2 regions of the Verrucosispora sp. NA02020 genome follow, and region 1 is predicted to be linked to the other one. Evidence: predicted binding sites of a transcription regulator. Region 1 holds the regulator's gene; the other holds the start of a gene.
What was found. The regulator HspR, encoded in region 1, represses chaperone genes until heat shock. The targets are predictions, from matches to a motif close to TTGAGTNNNNNNNACTCAA.

Region 1 (4,415 bases):
CCGGACTGACCCTGACACCCCGGGGGGAGTTCTCCATCGTCATCGCCGGCCTCGCGGTGAGCGCCGGCAGTGGTTCGCCGAAGCTGGCCGCCCTGGCCGCCACGTACGTATTGATCACCGTGGTGACCGGGCCTGTGCTGGCCCGACTGCCCGACGCCACCTGGTTCAGGCGCTGGTCGCGACAACGGGCGGCGACGCAGCAGGCCGGGTCGGCAGCGCCGGATCGACCGTGACCGGTGACGACACAGGGACTGAAAGTGATCGTCGGCCGTCCGGACCACCCCGGCCAGGCAACCGATGCCGAATTGCTTTCCGTAGGGGCTACCCGTACTCACGGGTACCGCGTTACCGTTTCGCCCCAGCAGCCGGGGTTCGCGGGGGGCGGACGCCTCGGTGCCGACGCGAGCGGAAGGTTGGCCGGTGAGCGTGCAGGAATCAACGTTCCACGGCTTCGCCAACCCCGTCGACCCGAGTCCGGCGGAGTTGCGATCGTGGGCGTACCAGCCCGACTCGGTGCCGTTGACGTCCATGCCACCCGACTGGGACCTGCTCGTCTCCGGCGACCGCCTGATCATGACGTTGTTCGACCTGGCGATGGACGCGCACTGCCCGGCCCGCCGGTTCGCGCTGCACTGCCTCTACATCTATGCCGCCGACGGGATCCGGACGAACTTCCGGGCCCACCCGAAGCGTCGCTTCCGCAAGCTCGTCGACCAGGCCGAGCGCAACGGCGACGAGATGATGCGCACCTGGTCGCACAACAGCCGGGTGCTGCTGTCCCGACCGGAGCTGTTCGTGTACCGCGAGTGGTGCGAAGGCGGGTTGGTGCGCGAGGGGCGGCGGCTTTAGCTGCTTGCTGTGGGGGTGGGGCCCTACCGTTGCCGTGGGGGGTGTGGCCCTACCGTGCCCGGCTCCGGGCGGTCAGGCTTGATCCCTGCGCCGGGCACGGTAGGGCCACACCTGACTGGCGGACGTGCCGTCGCCTGCCGGCCTCGGGAGGGTTGACGTGTGTCGGAGGGGCCGGGCGGCGGCGTTACTTGCGGTGGGGTGCGGACGGGCCGGGGGCCTGACGTGCGGTGGAACGGGAACGGGAACGGGCCGGGAGCCCCCGTGGCTCCCGGCCCGTACGTTGTGGCCCCTCAGCGGGGCGGGCCGCCGTGCTCGCGGCGGTGCTGGTCGGTCCGTACCCGACCGGCGCCGTGACCGGCTCGGCCCTGACCTGGGCCGGCGGACCGACCGCCCGACGGGGCGGGTCCGGTGGACCGGCCGCTCCGGCCGCTGAACCGGCCGCTGCGGATCTGATCGGCGAACCGCCCCTTGGTGATCCGGTCGAAGCGCCGTTGGACGTTCTCGGCCAACCGGTCGAGCCGGCGTTCCGCCTGCTCGGCCACCTGCTTCGCCTCGTCCGTCATGGCTCCCCCTGCCAGCGCCGAAGTCCGGATTGAGTTGTTTGGACCTGATTCCAGGGTAACGGAGACGGGCCGGGGACGGGGCGGAATCCGCAGGGTGCGGACCGCGAACGCGATGCCGCCCCGACGCAGACACGAGACGGCCCCGGCACGGTTGTCACCGCACCGGGGCCGTCTCGATCGTCAGCGGCCGGGGCTGCGTCGGGGACGCCAGACCACCAGGGCCGTGGAGGTCTGGTTGGTCGGCACCAGGTCGCGCCCGGGGAAGCGGGCCAGCGACTCCAGCTCGGCCAACCGGCGGTACGCGGCCTCCAGCTCGGCCTCCAACTGGGCGACCCGCTGCTGTGCCTGCTCGAACAGCCGCTCCAAGCCGATGATCCGCTTGATCCCGGCCAGATTGACACCGTCGTCCTGGCTGAGCCGCTGCACCTCGCGCAGCAGGACCACGTCCCGCACGCTGTAGCGGCGACCGCCACCGGCCGCCCGTCCGGCCTGCACCAGGCCGAGCCGGTCGTACTGGCGCAACGTCTGCGGGTGCATCCCCGCCATCCGCGCCGCGACCGAGATCATGAGCACCTTGGCTTCATAGGTGGGGTCATCCGAACCGACGAACCCGTCCATCCCGTTCACCTCCGCACCGCTACACCCATCATCCGCTCCGACGCACCCGCGCGTCGAGATGTTCTCGCGCCGCCGGCGGGGTCTGTGCGGCGAACGTCTCCAGGGCCGCGCGTGCCTCGTCGGAGACCCGGGCCGGCACCACCACGTCGAGCGTGACGAGAAGGTCCCCGGTCTGCCCGTCCCGACGGCTCACGCCCTTGCCCCGGGCCCGCAGGATCCGCCCGCTCGGCGTACCTCCGGGCACCCGCAGGGTCACCGCGCCGTCGAGCGTCGGCACCCGCAGGTCGGTGCCGAGCACCGCCTCGGTGAAGGTGATCGGCACGGTCAGCGTGAGGTCGTCACCGGAGCGCCCGAACAGCTCGTCCGGACGCACCTTGACGTGCACGAACAGGTCCCCCGCCGGGCCGCCGCGCTCGCCCGGCTCGCCCCGGCCCGCCAGCCGGATCCGCTGCCCGTCGGCCACTCCGGCCGGAAAACGGACGTTGAGCGTACGGGCCTTGGTGACGCCGCCCGTGCCCTGGCACTCCGGGCACTTCTCGTCGACCACGGTCCCGGCGCCCTGGCAGTTGCGGCAGGGCTCGGCGAGGCTGAACGCACCCTGGTTGCGGTGGTTCACCCCGGCGCCGTGGCAGACCTGGCAGGTCCTCGGCACCGTGCCCGGCTTCGCACCGTTGCCGTGACAGGTGTCGCAGACTCCCGGTGCCCGCAGGGTCAGCGGCAGCGTGACCCCTCGGACGGCGTCGTCGAAGTCGAGCGCCACCTCGGTCTCGATGTCGCGACCACGGGCCGGGCCGGTGGCACCGCCACCACCCGCGCCGCCCGAGAAGATCGAGCTGAACAGGTCCGAGATGCCGCCACCGGCGAACCGGCCACCACCGGCCGACTGCGCGTTGCCGAACAGGTCGGAGACGTCGAACGGCATGCCGCCGGGCTGGCCACCCTGGCGGGCACCGCGCCGGAAGGCGCCCGAGCCGAACAGCGAGCGCATCTCGTCGTACTCGCGGCGCTTGGCGTCGTCACCGAGCACCGCGTACGCCTCGGAGACCGACTTGAAGCGCTCCTCGGCCTTGGGGTCGCCGGGGTTGTGGTCCGGGTGCGACTCGCGGGCGAGCTTCCGGTACACCTTCTTGATCTCGTCAGCGGAGGCGGTCTTCGCCACGCCCAGGACCGCGTAGTAGTCCTTCTCGATCCAGTCCTTGGAACTCAACCGTCCACCTCCTCCCCACCTCCGGCTCCGGGCCGTCCCGCCCACCGGAGTTCGGCGGGTGGGACGGCCCGGTCACCGTCGTGCACTATTCCGGGTCGGCGACCGCGACCATCGCGGGTCGCAACAGCCGCTCACCGATCTGGTAGCCCCGACGCATCACCTGCACGCAGGTGGGTTCGGTGACGTCGGCCGAGGTCTGGTGCGCCACGGCCTCGTGCAGCGTCGGGTCGAACGGGTCACCCTGCTCGCCGAACTGGGTCAGCCCGAACTTGCCGAGCGCGGTGGTGAGTTGCTCGGCCACCGAACCGAACGGACCGACCAGGTCGCCGTGTTCCCGGGCCCGGTCCAGGTCGTCCAGGATCGGCAGCAGCGCGGCCAGCACCGAGCCGGTCGCCTGCTCGGTGACCAGAGCACGGTCCCGCTCGACCCGCTTGCGGTAGTTGGCGTACTCGGCGGTGACCCGTTGCAGGTCCCGAGTGCGCTCCTCCAGGTCGGCGCGGAGCGCCTCCACCTCGGCGCCGAGCCCGCGACCGGCCGCCTCGGACGGTTTTCCGACCGGCTTGGCCGGGGAGTCCACCACGGGCGGGCCCTCGGTGGTCGGCTCGCTCAGCGCCTCGGTCTCGACCTCGATCGCGTCGACCACGACCTCGGCGTCCTCGACCAGCCCCTCGGCCGACGTGTCGGAGCCGGCGTCCGCCGCCGTCCCCTCCGGCTCGTGACTCTGGCTGATCTTGCGGTTGTTACGGATGACGACACGCGGCGTCTCGCCGGTGGTCGGCTCGGACGCCGAGCCACCCGGCGCCGACCCGGTGCTGCCCGGGTCGGCGGCTCGTGGCTTCTCCGTCATGCGACTACCTCATCCCTCTGCCCGTGGAGATCGGCTCGGCCAGGACCGTCACTTCTTGTCCTCGTCCACGATCTCCGCGTCGACCACGTCGTCCGCGCCGGGCCGCGCGCCGCCGGCCGGACCGCCGGTGGCGCCGGCACCAGCCGCGCCGGCACCGGCGCCCGCACCGGCCGCGCCGCCCGCCTCGCCGCCCTGGGGCTGCTCGGCCTGCTGCGCGTAGAGCAGCGAGCCCGCCTCCTGCGAGACCTGCGCCAGCCGCTCGTGTGCCGACTTGATCTTATCGATGTCGCTGCCACCGAGCGCGCCGCGCAGCTCACCGAGCGCCTCGTTC
Region 2 (4,415 bases), 4.6 Mb from region 1:
CAGACCGGCCCGGTGCGCGGCCAGCAGCTTCTGCTTCACCCCGCCGATGGGCAGCACCCGGCCGGAGAGTGTCACCTCGCCGGTCATCCCGAACTCGGGGCGTACCGGCCGGCCGCTGGCCAGCGACGCCAGCGCGGTGACCATGGTGATGCCGGCGCTGGGGCCGTCCTTGGGCACCGCACCCGCCGGGACGTGCAGGTGGATCCGCCGTCCGGCGAGGGCGTTCGGGTCCAGGCCGAGCCGGCGGCCGTTGGCGCGCAGGTAGGAAAGGGCGATGTGCGCCGACTCCTTCATCACGTCGCCGAGTTGGCCGGTCAGGGTCAGGCCCGGCTCACCCTCCATGCTGGTGGCCTCGATGAACAGCACGTCGCCGCCGGCACCGGTGACCGCCAGGCCGGTGGCCACGCCGGGCACCGCCGTCCGCTCCGCCGACTCCGGCGTGTGCTTGGGCCGGCCGAGGTAGCGGGTCAGGTCGTCGGCGCCGACGCGGACCGGCGTCGGGTCGTCGGTGAGGGCCACCGCGACCTTCCGCATGACCTTCGCCAGGGCCCGCTCCAGTTGCCGTACGCCGGCCTCCCGGGTGTACTCCCCCGCGATGCGGGCCAGTGCCGGGGCGTCGAGGTCGACCTCGTCGGCGGTCAGCCCGGCCCGTTCCCGCTGCCGGGGCAGCAGGTGGTCCCGGGCGATGGCCACCTTCTCGTCCTCGGTGTAGCCGTCCAGGGTGACCAGTTCCATCCGGTCCAGCAGCGGGCCGGGGATGGCCTCCACCACGTTGGCCGTGGCGAGGAAGAGCACGTCGGACAGGTCGAGGTCGACTTCCAGGTAGTGGTCCCGGAAGGTGTGGTTCTGGGCCGGGTCGAGCACCTCCAGCAGGGCGGCGGCCGGGTCACCGGCGTACCCGACGGAGAGTTTGTCGACCTCGTCGAGCAGCACCACCGGGTTCATCGAGCCGGCCTCGCGCAGGGCCCGCACGATCCGGCCGGGCAGCGCGCCGACGTAGGTGCGCCGGTGGCCCCGGATCTCGGCCTCGTCGCGTACGCCGCCGAGGGAGACCCGGACGAATCTGCGCCCGAGCGCCCGGGCGACGGACTCGCCGAGGCTGGTCTTGCCGACGCCGGGCGGGCCCGTCAGGGCGAGCACCGCGCCGGAGCCGCGCCCGCCGACCACACCGAGGTTGCGGTCGGCCCGGCGGTTGCGCACCGCCAGGTACTCCAGGATGCGGTCCTTGACGTCGGCCAGGCCGGCGTGGTCGGCGTCGAGCACGGCCCGCGCCGCGGCCAGGTCGGTGTTGTCCTCGGTACGCGTGCTCCACGGCATCTCCAGCACCGTGTCGAGCCAGGTACGGATCCAGCCCGCCTCCGGGGAGGCGTCACTGGCCCGCTCCAGCTTGCCGACCTCGCGCAGTGCCGCCTCGCGTACCTTCTCGGGCAGGTCGGCGGCCTCGACACGGGACCGGTAGTCGGCGGAGCCGTCCGGGGCGTCCTCGCCGAGTTCCTTGCGGATCGCGGCGAGCTGCTGGCGCAGCAGGAACTCCCGCTGCGACTTCTCCAGCCCCTCGCGGACGTCGGAGTTGATCTGCTCGGTGACCTCCTGCTCGGCGAGGTGTTCCTTGACCCAGCCGACGAGCAGTTCCAGCCGGGCGGTGACGTCCGGCGCGGCGAGCAGTTCGGTCTTCTGCGCCAGGGTGAGCCAGGGCGCGTAGCCGGCCGAGTCGGCCAGTTCGGAGAGGTCGGTCATCCGCTCCATCGCGTCGATGACCTGCCATGCGCCGCGCTGCTGGAGCACGGAGGTCACCAGGGCGCGGTACTCGCGCGCCAGTTCCCGTGCCTTGCCGGCGGGGGTGGGTTCGTCGATCTCGGTCGCCTCGACCCAGAGCGCCGCGCCGGGTCCGGGCACCCCGGAGCCGATGCGGGCGCGGGCGAGGCCGCGGACGACGGCGGCAGGCTCACCGCTGGGCAGCCGACCCACCTTCTCGATGGTGGCGATCGCGCCGACGGAGCCGTACTCGCCGTCGAGGCGGGGCACGGCGAGCAGCCTGCGGTCGCCGGTGGCGCGGGCCGCGTCGACCGCGGCCTGGGTGGTCGGGTCGAGGGTCACCGGGATGACCATGCCGGGCAGCAGTACCGCGTCGGTCAGTGGAAGTACCGGAAGAGTTGCCATCGAACACCTGCTATCGCATTGAGTTGAGCGTGTCTGACTCAAGTCGACGCGGGTCGGCGTTGTTCCACGGTGTGACCCAGCACACGAACCGGCCTCGATCGGGTGCGGCACCGACACATCCGTACCGACGAACACCGGGTAATCGGGATTTACGCGCGGCGCAAAACGCGAGACGCGGCGGACAGGGGCTTTTGTTGCGCAATTGCGGGGCGATGAGTCAAACTTTGACCACACCCCGCCAGACACAGGGAGTAATCGACGATGGCGAGAAAAGTAATCACGGTGCTGACTGACGACCTCGACGGCGGAAAGGCCGATCGCACGGTCGAGTTCAGCCTGGATGGCGTGAGCTACACCATCGACGTCTCCGACGAGAACGCGGGAGTCCTGCGTAAGGCGCTGGATCCGTTTATCAATGCGGGCCGACGGCTCGGACGCGGCAGCGCCGACACCGGTCGCGGACCGCGTCGCGTCACCGCGGCGGCACCCGGAATGAACCGCGAGCAGAACCGCGCGATCCGGGAATGGGCAGTCGGCAACGGCTACAAGATTTCCGAGCGGGGTCGTATCCCGGTCGAGGTCGTCGAGGCGTACAAGAACCGCTGAACAGCGGCGTCGCCCCACAACGACGCGGGCCGTCCGGAACCTGGTTCCGGACGGCCCGCGTGTTGTTCCGGGTCAGTTGACCTGGATCCGCACCGCGTCGAAGGCGGGGGTCTGGTTGGCCCGCTCCGACATCGGGATACGGTGCGAGCCGTCGCCGGCCCAGACCGCGCACTGTGCGGTGCCGGACTCGGGCAGGCCCGGGATCTGGATGACCACGCTGTCCGGCTGGCTACCGCCGCCGCCGTCCTCGGTGGCCACGAAGAAGGCCGGTACCGGATCCGCCGCCGGCGCCTCGTTCGTGTTGTTCAGCATCCGGCAGGCGGTGTGGAAGTGGCCACGGGTCAGGCCCTCACCGTTGAGCAGCGAGCTCTCCAGGTAGTAGCCACCCTGACCGGCCGGGAGGAAGCGGTCCCGGACCAGGTTGCGGGTGCTGACCCGCAGGGCGAAGCCCTCGTTGCGGTTGATCTGCTGCGGGAACTCGGTGATCAGCAGCGACGGGTTGTTCGCGGCGGAGCCGACCTCACCGAAGGCGGTGCTGATGCAGCGGTTGCCGTTCTGGAAGCCGTCGTGCGGCTGGAGCTGGCTGTTGTTGCAGTTGTTGGCCAGCACGTCGAGGCCGTTGTTGCCTCCGCCGTTGTTGCCGCCGTTGTTGTTGCCCCCGCCGTTGTTCCCACCGTTGTTGGGGTTGTTGCCGCCGTTGTTCCCACCGTTGTTGTTGTTCACCGGCTGCACCTGGCAGGCGGCCAGACCGGCGAGGCCACGCGGCCGGGGGCCGAAGCGGTCGATGGAGATGGTGATTCGGTCGAGCGTGGCCCGCCGCTTGCTGGCCAGCGGGTCGAGGATCGCGTTGCGGATGAACGCCTGGCCCTTGTTGCCCTCGGCGGCCAGGCGCTGGTCGGCCTCGGTGATCTGGGTCTGGAGCAGGGCCAGGTTGCGGTCCACCTCGGCGCGGGCCCGGTCGGGCACCTGCGGCAGGCGGCTCACCACGTCGGGACAGGCCACGGCGAAGGAACCGGCGGGGGTCGCGCCACCGTTGCCGCTGCGGGTCTCCTGGCACTCCTCCACGGACTGCTGCCCGTCACCCCAGTGGTTGGTCACCCACCGGCCGTTCTGGAAGGTACGGGTGGTGGTGGCGCCACGGGCGGTCGGCGCGGTCGCACCCGGGCTGGGCTCGACACACTCGGCCGAGATCGGGCGGGTCTGCTGCTTGTTCGGCCGTCGGTCACCGGCCGACGAGATCTGGGTAACGGCAACGACGCCACCGAAGACGGCGAGCGTGGCACCAACGGCCAGAAGTCGTTTGGTCCGCGTGTTACCTGAGGGTCTGCGTGACCGGGTGGACCTGCGCATCGAATTGCTCTCCTTCTCGATCCGGTACCTGACGCGTGACTCGACGGACCGAACGGAATCGTGGTGGCGCGTTCGACGGAGGCCGTTCGAACGCACCGGTGGTACGTCGACAGACGACGATGCCCTTTCCGCACCGCCTCCCGCGCCCCCGGCGCGGGTTGGGAGATCCTGTCCATTCCCGGTGAGGTACGGCCCCGCCGTGGCGGGAGTTCAAAAGAAGGTGGACTTTTTTTCGACGACCCGGGCCGTACGGCTCCTGGGCAGGTCAGACCTGGTGCAGATGGTCGTAGGCGAAACCG

Region 2: a site for HspR is predicted at 2,184-2,202, ahead of lon (endopeptidase La). Genes of this name have one in related genera too.

What each region holds. Positions count from the first base shown of each region.
Region 1 covers NZ_CP054923.1:137,638-142,052, reverse strand. Annotated here, with positions in the region: gene HUT12_RS00655 (cation:proton antiporter) at 1-233, shown strand, start outside; gene HUT12_RS00650 (hypothetical protein) at 421-849, shown strand; gene HUT12_RS00645 (hypothetical protein) at 1,140-1,412, opposite strand; gene HUT12_RS00640 (heat shock protein transcriptional repressor HspR) at 1,593-2,030, opposite strand; gene dnaJ (molecular chaperone DnaJ) at 2,059-3,237, opposite strand; gene grpE (nucleotide exchange factor GrpE) at 3,323-4,084, opposite strand; gene dnaK (molecular chaperone DnaK) at 4,133-4,415, opposite strand, start outside.
Region 2 covers NZ_CP054923.1:4,688,035-4,692,449, forward strand. Annotated here, with positions in the region: gene lon (endopeptidase La) at 1-2,160, opposite strand, end outside; gene HUT12_RS20460 (Lsr2 family protein) at 2,422-2,766, shown strand; gene HUT12_RS20465 (hypothetical protein) at 2,839-4,116, opposite strand; gene HUT12_RS20470 (DUF2726 domain-containing protein) at 4,382-4,415, opposite strand, start outside.